2 linked regions of the Aliamphritea ceti genome follow. The protein of the gene in region 1 interacts with the protein of each later gene in a pairwise test. Links are inferred from orthologs where the notes say so. Each region holds a gene or a part of one and is shown on either strand. Other genes may lie near its edges. The genes, in order: hflC and ftsH.

Evidence for each region.
Region 2: the proteins of hflC (region 1) and ftsH interact in binary tests that used the Escherichia coli proteins (3 or more experiments, as listed by UniProt). The link is inferred for Aliamphritea ceti from one-to-one orthologs.

Annotation. Positions count from the first base shown.
Region 1 is NZ_AP025282.1:1,197,956-1,203,624, reverse strand. The notes cover bases 353-3,352. They hold hflC (protease modulator HflC), read right to left. Parts: upstream 2,291-3,352; coding sequence 1,415-2,290; downstream 353-1,414. Other genes in these bases: hflK (FtsH protease activity modulator HflK), read right to left, coding at 2,290-3,352; OCU49_RS05475 (DUF2065 domain-containing protein), read right to left, coding at 1,100-1,297; OCU49_RS05480 (ATP phosphoribosyltransferase regulatory subunit), read right to left, coding at 353-1,078. Outside these bases: more of OCU49_RS05480, read right to left, coding at 1-352; more of hflK, read right to left, coding at 3,353-3,480; ribosome rescue GTPase HflX, read right to left, coding at 3,627-4,943; RNA chaperone Hfq, read right to left, coding at 4,952-5,188; tRNA (adenosine(37)-N6)-dimethylallyltransferase MiaA, read right to left, coding at 5,309-5,669.
Region 2 is NZ_AP025282.1:4,669,838-4,675,645, reverse strand. What follows is about bases 1-2,919. They hold ftsH (ATP-dependent zinc metalloprotease FtsH), read left to right. Parts: upstream 1-432; coding sequence 433-2,406; downstream 2,407-2,919. Other genes in these bases: folP (dihydropteroate synthase), read left to right, coding at 2,485-2,919; rlmE (23S rRNA (uridine(2552)-2'-O)-methyltransferase RlmE), read left to right, coding at 1-337. Outside these bases: more of folP, read left to right, coding at 2,920-3,351; glmM (phosphoglucosamine mutase), read left to right, coding at 3,413-4,753; tpiA (triose-phosphate isomerase), read left to right, coding at 4,889-5,653; preprotein translocase subunit SecG, read left to right, coding at 5,666-5,808. UniProt on the Escherichia coli protein: Acts as a processive, ATP-dependent zinc metallopeptidase for both cytoplasmic and membrane proteins. Plays a role in the quality control of integral membrane proteins.

The sequences.
Region 1 (5,669 bases):
TACCGGTCGTGCGAAGTTCACTGATCGCCTTTAACAACCCAGCATCGCTGCCGGCTGACGCCAGTATTGCACCATCCTGCTGACACTGCAGAGCAGAAAGCTCAACCAATGTCTTAAGGTCAGCACTAAAACCTGTTGCCGGGCGAGCCCGGCCAAAATCACGCCCAACTTCATCATAACGACCGCCTTTAGCAATCGCCTGACCAAAGCTTGGCGTATACGCACCGAAAACGATTCCGGTGTGATAGTTATAACCACGTAACTCACTCAGGTCGAAATACAAATCTACCTGCGGATAACGCTGACCAATCTGCTCAGCTATCTGACGCAAATAATCCAGCGCCGGTACAACGGCATCACTAATTGCCGCAAAGCTCTCCTGAGCAGCATCCAGCACTTCAATACCACCATGCAACGCAGGCAGTTTAGCCAGCATTGCCGCCTGATCAGCTGACAGATCAACCTTACTCAGAAAACGCTGAATCTCAGGCATATCTTTACGCTGCAGCAATTCAAAGTAATCACTTTCCTGCGCATCAGTAAGCCCTGCACTGGCAATCAGCCCACGATAAATGCCCACATGCCCTAAATCGATACTCAATTCCTGATTAACACCCAGCACATGCAGGGTCTCAAGCATCAGAGAAATAATTTCTACATCACTTGCCAGGCCAGAGTGACCAAATAACTCAGCACCGACCTGTAAAGGATTTCGTGACGCCAGCGGATTCGCTGGCAATGTATGCAGCACTGTACTGCAATAACAAAGACGATTAGGACCATCATTTTTCAGGCGATGCGCATCAATACGCGCAACCTGCTGGGTAATATCTGCACGGATACCCAACATCCGACCTGTCAACTGATCAGTCACTTTAAAAGTATTCAGATCCAGGTCACGACCAACACCACTTAATAAAGAGTCCAGGTGTTCGATCATTGGCGTCATGACTAATTCATAACCCCAGGTATTATACATATCTAGCACTTGCCGACGGGCCGCTTCAACCTGACGCGCCTGTGGTGGCAAGACTTCTTTGACGCCGTCTGGTAATAACCAGCGATCTGCCAAGGCCATGCAACTCTCCTAATCGATAGATCAGTTAATCATATACAGCATGCACAGACCTGCCAGCATGCTGATTAAACCGGTTATCCGCAGCGCATTATCACTAATTCTCGCTAACTGCTGGACCAACCTTCGCCAGCGTCCGGGATAAAGAAATGGTACTACTCCTTCGATTATCAGCATCAGGCTTAAACCGATTAAGAGTGGCTGCCAAAGCTCTGCCCACATAACGCCTCTCACAAAACCGCATAAAAAAACCGGGCTTTAACCCGGTTACAGAATTCTACCACGGAACAGGGCAAATAGTGCAGCCTATTCCGGGTAAAAATTAATCAAAGGTAGCAATTATTGCTGCAGGTTTGGCTGATTCAGATAACGGAAGAATTCACTGTCCGGTTCCAGAATCATTACATCGCCCTGCTGATTAAATGCTTCTTTATATGCATTCAGACTACGGTAGAAAGAATAGAATTCCGGGTCACGGCTATATGCACTCGCATAGATACCTGCTGATTCCGCATCACCTTCACCACGCAGCTCCTGTGCATCACGGTAAGCCCCTGCTTCGATAACCGTTTTCTGACGATCGGCGTCAGCACGGATACCTTCTGCAAGCTCCTGACCACGGGAACGCAGTTCACGCGCTTCACGCTCTCGCTCTGTACGCATACGGTCGTATACAGAGTTAGATACTTCCTGCGGCAGATCGATTTTCTTAACCCGAATATCAATCAGCTCGATACCCAGCTCATCACGGGTGGTCTGACTCAGAGAATCTGTCAGCTCAACCATCAACTGATCACGCTCACCGGACACTACTTCTGTCAGGGTACGCTCACCAAACTGCGCACGCAGACCCGCATCCACACTAGGGAACAAACGTTCAGCAGCACGGAACTGATCACCGGAAGTTGCTGTGTAGTAAGTTTGCGGATCAATAACACGCCATTTAATGAACGAATCAACCACCAGACGCTTCTTCTCAACCGTCAAATACGACTGAGGCTGTGCATCCAATGTTAATACCCGGCCATCAAACTTACGCACCTTATTAATGATCGGAAACTTCACATGGAGACCAGGCTGAATATTTGGATTAACAATCTCACCAAATTTCAGCAGTACCGCACGATCAGTCTCTTTAATGATATACAGCGAATTAGACGCCAGTACGACCAACAATAGCGCAACAACTACGCCTGCCATAGATTTACCTGACATTATCGAGTCTCCCGTCGAGTTGTTTGCTGACGCTGACGCAACTGCTCAATCACCTGATCAGTAATATCACGAATATTATCGTTACTCAGACGAGCACCACTGCCTGAACGATTAAAATCAACCGGTGCCTGACGGCGCTCTGCCAACTTATCCAATGGCAAATACATCATGTTATTACCGCCTTCTACATCCACTAACACCTTGGAGTTATTCGACATAACTGTTTCCATGGCATCCAGATACAGACGCTCCCGGGTTACACCCGGTGCTTTCAAGTACTCACCTAGTAGCGCTTCAAAACGCTGCGCATCACCTTGTGCCTGAGCAACTACCTGCTCACGATACGCACTTGCTTCTTCTTTCATCCGCTGTGCGATACCACGCGCTTCAGGGATAATACCATTACGGTAAGATTCAGCTTCGTTCATCACTCGCTGCTCATCCTCACGTGCCTTGATTACATCATCAAATGCATCCTGAACCTGAGACGGCGCCTTAACTTCCTTAATGTTCACCTGACTGATCCGCAAACCAGTCTGATAATCTTCCATATACTGCTGCAGACGAGCTTTAACGTCTGTACCCAGAATCTCACGACCTTCTGTCAGAATAGAATCCATTTCAGACCCACCAACAATATGACGTAAGGCAGACTCGGCAGCATTCGCTAAACTTGCTTCCGGATCACGCACCTTCAACAGATAATTCTTAGGGTCAGAGATGACATACTGAACAGTAATAGAAACGTCTACAATATTCTCATCTTCGGTCAGCATCAGCGATCGATGATCATAAGCGTTTACCCGGGTAACATTTACCTGAGTAACCTGATCAATCAAAGGTGGGTTCCAGTGCAGCCCAGGCATTACAGTTTCACTGTACTTACCCAAAGTCAGAACAACACCACGCTGCTGCTGATCCACGGTATAAACACCAAAACCAGCCCAACCAAGCAGCAGTATTACTATCAAGATACCAAACAGGCCACCTGAAGGTGCTGCAGATTTACCACCGGAGCCACCAGACTTATTCGATTTACCGAAAATGCCATTTAGTTTTTCCTGCAGTTTTTGCAGCGCTTCATCAAGATCAGGAGGCCCCTGATCATTGTTGCCACCACCGTTACGCTTACCACCAGAGTTCCAGGGATCCTGATTATTCCCGTTACCGCCAGGCTCATTCCAAGCCATACTGTTCTCCGCTCTAAACCATTAATACTTTGTCTTTACCGAATACACAGGCAAAGCACCAAAAACTACAAAAAGTGTATGTAGGTTAATCATAGTATGCAACGCCTTAAATACGCTGCTTACTTTTAAAATTCAAATATTTGCCGTCACTGTAGCCACTCTGGTTTATTGACATCCAGCCCAAAGTAACGTTCCGCCGGTATACTTGCTTTACTGAGAATCTGCATAAAGTCTTTACGCTGCAAACGCACTTCCAGATGACTTTCACCCGCCTCATCATACGACTCATTCAATACAGCACCCTGACCATACAGCAGAGCACGGAATGCCCCTTCGGACGGCGCCACCTGAATTGAATCGTGAAAAAGGTCGTCAGCAAGACGCTCTGAAATAGCCTGAAACAGCAACTCTGTTCCCTGCCCAGTGGCTGCAGATACCCAAACCCGAATAGGCATACCTTCATCATTACGGTCGATACGCGGCTCAATGCCTTCCATTCGGTCTATTTTGTTATAAACCTCAAGACAAGGCACATCATCCGCTTTTATTTCCGCCAGCACAGCATTCACTTCATCGATATGTTCCTGACGGTCCTCATCGAACGCATCAATCACATGTAACAACAAAGTCGCTTCAGTCGTTTCCTGCAAAGTTGCCCGAAACGCTTCAACTAACTTGTGCGGTAAATGACGAATAAAACCTACCGTATCAGCCAGAATCGCCTGACCAACATCCGCCACCTCAATACAACGCAAAGTTGGATCTAGTGTCGCGAACAACTGATCAGCGGCATACACTTCTGCTTCCGTCAGCTGATTGAACAGCGTTGACTTTCCAGCATTCGTATATCCCACCAGAGACAAACCCGGTACCTCAGCGCGACTACGGGCACGACGCCCCTGATCTCGCTGCTTGCGGACTTTTTCCAGACGCTTCAGAATGCTTTTAATTCGGGCACGCAGTAACCGGCGATCGGTTTCCAGCTGGGTTTCACCCGGGCCACGTAAACCGATACCGCCTTTCTGACGTTCAAGGTGTGTCCAACCTCGGATAAGGCGTGTAGACATATGCTCCAGCTGAGCCAGCTCCACCTGAAGTTTACCTTCATGGGTGCGGGCACGCTGAGCAAATATATCCAGAATCAGACCGGTACGGTCCAGCACCCGGCACTGCAACTCTCTTTCGAGGTTACGCTCCTGGCCTGGGCTAAGTGAATTATTGAATATAACCAATTCGGCATCATACTGATGCACCATTGCCTTCAACTCTTCGACCTTACCGCTACCGATAAATAATTTCGGACTAGGCTTATGGCGACTACCTGTAAGAATATCTACAGGATCGGCGCCAGCAGAAAGCGCGAGTTCTTCCAACTCTTTCGGGCTTTCCCGGTCCGCCTCATCAGCCATATCTATGTGGACAAGTATGGCGCATTCGCCAGACTCAGGACGCTCAAAAAACAAATAGAACCTCAGTCAGCCGATTCATCACCCTGCGGTAACTTAACCGGACGTGCCGGTACCACAGTTGATATTGCATGTTTATAGACCATCTGGCTGACAGTATTTTTAAGCAGGATTACAAACTGGTCGAATGACTCAATCTGTCCCTGTAGCTTGATACCATTTACCAAGAAAATAGAAACGGGTACGCGCTCTTTACGCAGTACGTTCAGATAAGGGTCTTGTAAAGATTGCCCTTTTGACATTGGAAGCTCCTTCCTGTGAATCGATAAAATAAAATATGCGCAATTCAAATCCTGTTAGAAATACTGCGCATCTGACCGCCTCAAAAAAGCCGGACGGTCCGAAAAATTCAAGCTACAGCATTATATAATGCCACCCTCTAACAATTTCAAGGCATTATTGGTTAAATTTGGATCATTTGAAGCTAAAGTTTTCAAATCAGGCCAACTACGCAACCAAGTTATCTGTCGTTTAGCCAGTTGTCGGGTAGCAACTATGCCTTTCTGGATCATAGTTTCATGGTCCCACTGCCCCTGAAAATGCTCCCACATCTGCCGGTAACCGACACAGCGAATGGATGGCATACTGGCATCAAGATCACCGCGCTCCCATAACGCCCGAACCTCTGCTTCAAAACCTTGTTCCAGCATTATATGAAAACGCTGTTCTATCCTCTGATGCAGCACAGAACGTTCGGTTGGCATGACACACAAAGACTGCATG
Region 2 (5,808 bases), 3.5 Mb from region 1 along the record:
GGACTTTACGGAGGAGTCTGTATTGAATGAGATTCTGCAAACTCTGGGAGATGAGCTGTCAGACCTTGTAATTTCGGATATGGCCCCCAATATGAGTGGTATGTCCGCAATAGATCAGCCGGCAGCTATGTACCTTGTTGAGTTGGCGCTGGATCTGGCACGGACAACTTTACGTCCCGGTGGTGATTTTATTGCCAAGGTTTTTCAGGGTGAAGGCTTTGATGACTATATGCAGGATGTAAAAAGTAGTTTTACTAAGGTTTATACTCGTAAGCCGGACGCCTCTCGGGCGCGTTCCCGTGAAGTTTATATGGTTGGGCGTAATTTCCGGCCGTAAATATGGTCAAAGCCTGTGAAGTACTGTAGTTTTTGCAGGCTTGGGTTTTAAGACACAAAGTTAAGTAGCAAACAGAGGGTCATCCTTTGAACGATATGGCAAAAAATTTAGTACTGTGGCTGGTAATCGCGGCAGTACTGCTGACAGTTTTTAATAATTTTAGCGGTGAAACCAGTACGCAGTCGCTAAATTATTCGGAATTCATTACAGAAGTGAAGGACGATCGGGTCAGTAAGGTAATCATCGAGGGTTATACCATCGAAGGTTTCCGTAAGAATGGTGAACGTTTTCAGACTGTGCGTCCTGCATTGCAGGATCCGAAGTTAGTTGATGATCTTTATAATCACAATGTAGTTATCGAAGGTAAGCAGCCTGAGAAGCAAAGCGTTTGGACGCAGTTGCTGGTTGCTAGCTTCCCTATCCTGGTAATTATTGCTGTGTTTATGTTCTTCATGCGTCAAATGCAGGGCGGAGGCGGCGGTAAAGGCGGCCCGATGTCTTTTGGTAAGTCCAAAGCGCGGATGATGAGTGAAGATCAGATTAAAACAACTTTTGATGACGTGGCTGGTGTAGAAGAAGCCAAAGAGGAAGTGAAGGAGCTGGTTGATTACTTACGTGATCCCGGTAAATTCCAGCGTTTGGGTGGCCATATCCCTCGCGGTGTTTTGATGGCGGGTAACCCTGGTACAGGTAAAACTCTGTTAGCTAAGGCAATTGCCGGTGAAGCTAAGGTGCCGTTCTTTACAATCTCAGGTTCTGACTTTGTCGAAATGTTCGTAGGTGTTGGTGCATCCCGGGTGCGTGACATGTTCGAACAGGCTAAGAAGAATGCGCCATGTATCATCTTTATTGATGAGATCGATGCGGTAGGTCGACACCGTGGTGTTGGCATGGGTGGTGGTAATGATGAGCGTGAACAGACTCTGAATCAGTTGCTGGTTGAAATGGACGGCTTTGAAGGTACGGAAGGTGTTATCGTAATTGCAGCGACTAACCGTCCTGACGTTCTTGACCCTGCGTTGTTACGACCAGGTCGTTTTGACCGTCAGGTGCATGTAGGGCTGCCGGATATCCGTGGTCGTGAACAGATTCTCAAAGTACACATGCGTAAGGTTCCTCTGGGTGATGATGTTAAGCCTGAGCTAATTGCTCGTGGTACGCCTGGCTTCTCTGGTGCAGATCTGGCTAACCTGGTTAACGAAGCGGCTCTGTTTGCTGCGCGTGCCAGCAAGCGCACTGTTGGTATGGATCAGTTTGAAAAAGCGAAAGATAAAATCATGATGGGCGCTGAGCGTAAATCGATGGTTATGTCTTATGAGGAGCGTCTGAATACGGCGTACCATGAATCAGGTCACGCGATTGTTGGTCGCTTACTGCCTGAGCATGACCCTGTGTATAAGGTTTCTATTATTCCACGTGGCCGTGCGCTGGGTGTGACTATGTTCCTGCCGGAAGAAGACCGCTATAGTCACAGCCGTAAAATGCTGATGGCAAATATCTGCAGTTTGTATGGCGGCCGTATTGCTGAAGAAATGACCTTGGGTAAAGACGGTGTGACCACTGGTGCGTCCAATGATATTCAGCGTGCTACAAGCATTGCCCGTAATATGGTTACGCGCTGGGGTCTGAGTGAAGAGCTGGGGCCATTGCTGTACGATGAAGAAGAATCTGATCCGTTTAACCGTGGTTATGGTCAGGGTAGTAAGCCGATTTCTGAAGAATTGCAGCAGAAAATTGATGCAACGACGAGAACGATTATCGATGACTGTTATGCTAAGGCATACAAAATGCTTGAAGATAATCGCGACATCCTTGAGACAATGACGCAAGCATTGATGAAGTATGAAACGATTGATTCTTCACAGATTGATGAATTAATGGCCCGTACAGAAGTTTCTGAGCCGGAAGGTTGGAGTGATAGCGATTCTAAGAAAGATGAGCCTAAGTCTGATTCTTCTGCGCCAGGTGCTGATGCTTCCGATAAGCAAGAAGAAGCTTCTGATGATATGCCTCGTGATGATGATGAGCAGCGTGATCAGCCGGATGCACCAGATCAAAATCTGCATTAATACCCAGCAGTGAAATATTAAAAGGTCAGCACGTTTCTGTGCTGGCCTTTTTACGTTCTGAAGTAGGAACAATGAATAATGAGTAATTTGAGTCAGTTTCAGTTTGCTTCCCGTCAGTTGGATTTAACGCGGCCTCAGGTGATGGGAATTGTGAATGTAACGCCGGATTCGTTTTCTGATGGCGGTACTTTGTATGCCTCAGAAAAGCTGTCGGTTCAGCGAGCGATTGAACGTGCTCAGCAGATGGTTGAGCAGGGAGCTGCTTTTATTGATATTGGTGGTGAGTCCACGCGGCCAGGTGCTACACCGGTCGGTTTGCAGGAAGAAATGAACCGTGTGCTGCCGGTTGTTGAGCGTTTGAACCGTGAGGTTGATGCGATAATTTCAGTTGATACCAGTTCGCCGGAGGTTATTCGTGAAGCTGCATCGCTTGGCGCTGGATTAATTAATGATGTGCGGGCTCTGGGAAAGGCGGGAGCGTTAGAGGCGGCGGTAGCAAGTGGTTTACCTGTTTGTTTGATGCATATGCAGGGTAGTCCGGCAACGATGCAGGATGCACCAGCGTATGCGGATGTGATCGATGAAGTAGAAGCATTTCTGAGCGCCCGTATAGCAGCTTGTGAGGTGGCGGGAATAAGTCGGCAGAAAATTATTCTTGATCCAGGGTTTGGTTTTGGTAAGACTTTGGAGCATAACTTAAGGTTGCTGAACAAGCTGGAGCAACTACATCGCCTTGATTGCCCATTATTACTGGGTACTTCGCGTAAAAGTATGATTGATCATGTGCTGCATAAGCCGGTCGATCAGCGGTTATCTGGCGGTTTGGCAACAGTGGCCTTAGGTGTCACGAAAGGAGCCGCGATCTTCCGTGTACATGATGTGCAGGAAACAACAGATGTTGTGCGTATGTGTGAAGCTGTGATGTTAGAGCGCAAGCCAGATTAATAAAGGGGAATGTGGCCGTGTTGCTTTGGTGAGCGGCGTGCAGGAACAGAAAGGAATTAATATGACTAAACGATATTTTGGTACTGATGGCATACGCGGCAAAGTAGGTACTGCACCTATAACACCTGATTTTATGCTGAAGCTTGGCTGGGCTGCGGGAAAGGTATTTGCGCGAGAAGGGCGCAGTAAAATTATCATTGGTAAAGATACGCGTATTTCTGGCTACATGTTTGAGTCAGCACTTGAAGCGGGGCTGTCTGCTGCAGGTGTGGATGTGTTGCTGTTAGGGCCAATGCCGACGCCGGCGATTGCGTATCTGACCCGAACCTTTAATGCTAATGCCGGCATTGTGATCAGTGCCTCGCATAACCCTTATTATGATAACGGCATTAAGTTTTTTTCTGATCAGGGTACAAAGTTGTCAGATGACATCGAGCATGCGATAGAAGCTCAGTTAGACTTGGCGCTAACAACTGTTGATGCTGCTGAGCTGGGTAAAGTGCGGCGTATCGATGATGCTGCCGGACGTTATATTGAATTCTGTAAAGGCACGGTTAATGCCGGTTTGAGTCTGAAAGGTCTCAAGGTTGTGGTTGACTGTGCCAATGGAGCAACCTATCACGTAGCACCTCAGGTCTTCAGTGAGCTGGGTGCTGATGTCGTTACTATTGGTGCTGGCCCGGACGGTCTGAATATCAATGACGGTTGTGGTGCCACTTCTACGGAGGCTTTGCAGGCGGCAGTCATTGAGCACAAGGCAGATCTTGGTATTGCACTGGATGGTGATGGTGATCGGGTGATTATGGCTGATCATAATGGTGTTCAGGTTGATGGCGATGAGTTGCTGTTTATTATGGCTATGCAGCTGCACCGTGAAGGCCGTTTAAATGGCGGTGTGGTTGGCACGTTGATGTCTAACTTCGGTCTGGAGCAGGCCTTGCAACAGGCGGATATTCCATTTGAACGTGCCAATGTAGGTGATCGTTATGTAATGGCGTCTCTGGCTGAGAAGGGCTGGTTGCTAGGTGGTGAGTCTTCCGGGCATCTGGTTTGTCGCGACGTGACGACGACCGGTGATGGTATTGTGGCGGCGCTACAGGTGTTGAAAGCGATGATGGCAAATGATAAGTCGCTGGCCGAGTTGAAAGGTGAAATGACTAAAATGCCACAGACGATGATCAATGTTCGTTTGGCTGAAAAGATAGATGTTGTCAGCTTGCCTGCGGTTCAGGCAGCAGTTGCTGATGTTGAAACGCGTCTGCAGGATCGTGGTCGGGTGTTGTTGCGGCCATCCGGTACCGAGCCTTTGGTAAGGGTGATGATTGAGGGTGATGATGCAGTCTGGGTTGAGGAATTGACAGCAGAGCTGGCGGCGGCGGTTGAGGCAGCTATCGAGGTCTGATTAAGTTGATTTATAAGGCGTTTCAGTTGCCTGATTCGTCTCTTCTAAGACTTATTCTGCTGTAGCAATGTTAAGATCTTGTAACTTATTTTGAAACTGGGTACTATGTGCGCCGCCTTACACAGAGGAAATTATATGCGTAAAACAATCGTTGCCGGTAACTGGAAGATGAACGGTACCCGTGAAGCAAACCGGGAATTGCTGAGTCAGTTGGTTGCAGGGGTCGAAATTGCGCATGGTGTAGAGGTGTTGGTGTGTCCGCCAGCGGTATATCTGGATCAGGCCACGGAGCTTGTGAAAGGTTCAGCTATTAAGGTCGGTGCCCAAAACGTCAGTGATCAGCCTAAAGGTGCGTTCACTGGTGAGACTGCTTTGTCTATGCTGCAAGATCTGGGGTGCGAATATGTGCTTCTGGGTCATTCAGAGCGGCGTACTTTGTTTGCAGAAACAGATATGCAGGTGGCAGAGAAATTTGCCGCTGCGCTGGCTGCTGATATCGTGCCTGTTTTGTGTGTAGGTGAAACGCTGGAACAGCGTGAAGCATCAGAAACGCTCCCGGTTGTTGCTGCTCAGATTGCGGCAGTTAGTGATCGGGTAGGGATTGCGGCGATGGCGCAGACTGTAATTGCTTATGAGCCAGTCTGGGCAATTGGTACGGGTTTAACCGCGACGCCTCAGCAGGCTCAGGAAGTGCATGCAGCAATTCGCGCACAGCTGAAAAAACTCGATGCTGATGTCGCAGATTCCGTGTCAATTCTGTATGGTGGCAGCATGAACGCCAGCAACGCAGCAGAGCTCCTGTCTGAACAGGATATCGATGGCGGTCTGGTTGGTGGTGCCTCATTGAAGGCTGAAGATTTTTTGACGATCTGTGGTGCTGCCGCAGCGCGTCTGAAGTGAGTGAATAGTTAAATGGAAACTCTGATTCTTGCGGTACATGTTTTATTAGCGGCGGCGATTATTGCTCTGGTTTTATTGCAACAGGGTAAGGGCGCAGAAGCCGGTGCTGCTTTCGGTAGTGGTGCATCTCAGACTGTATTCGGTAGTCAGGGTTC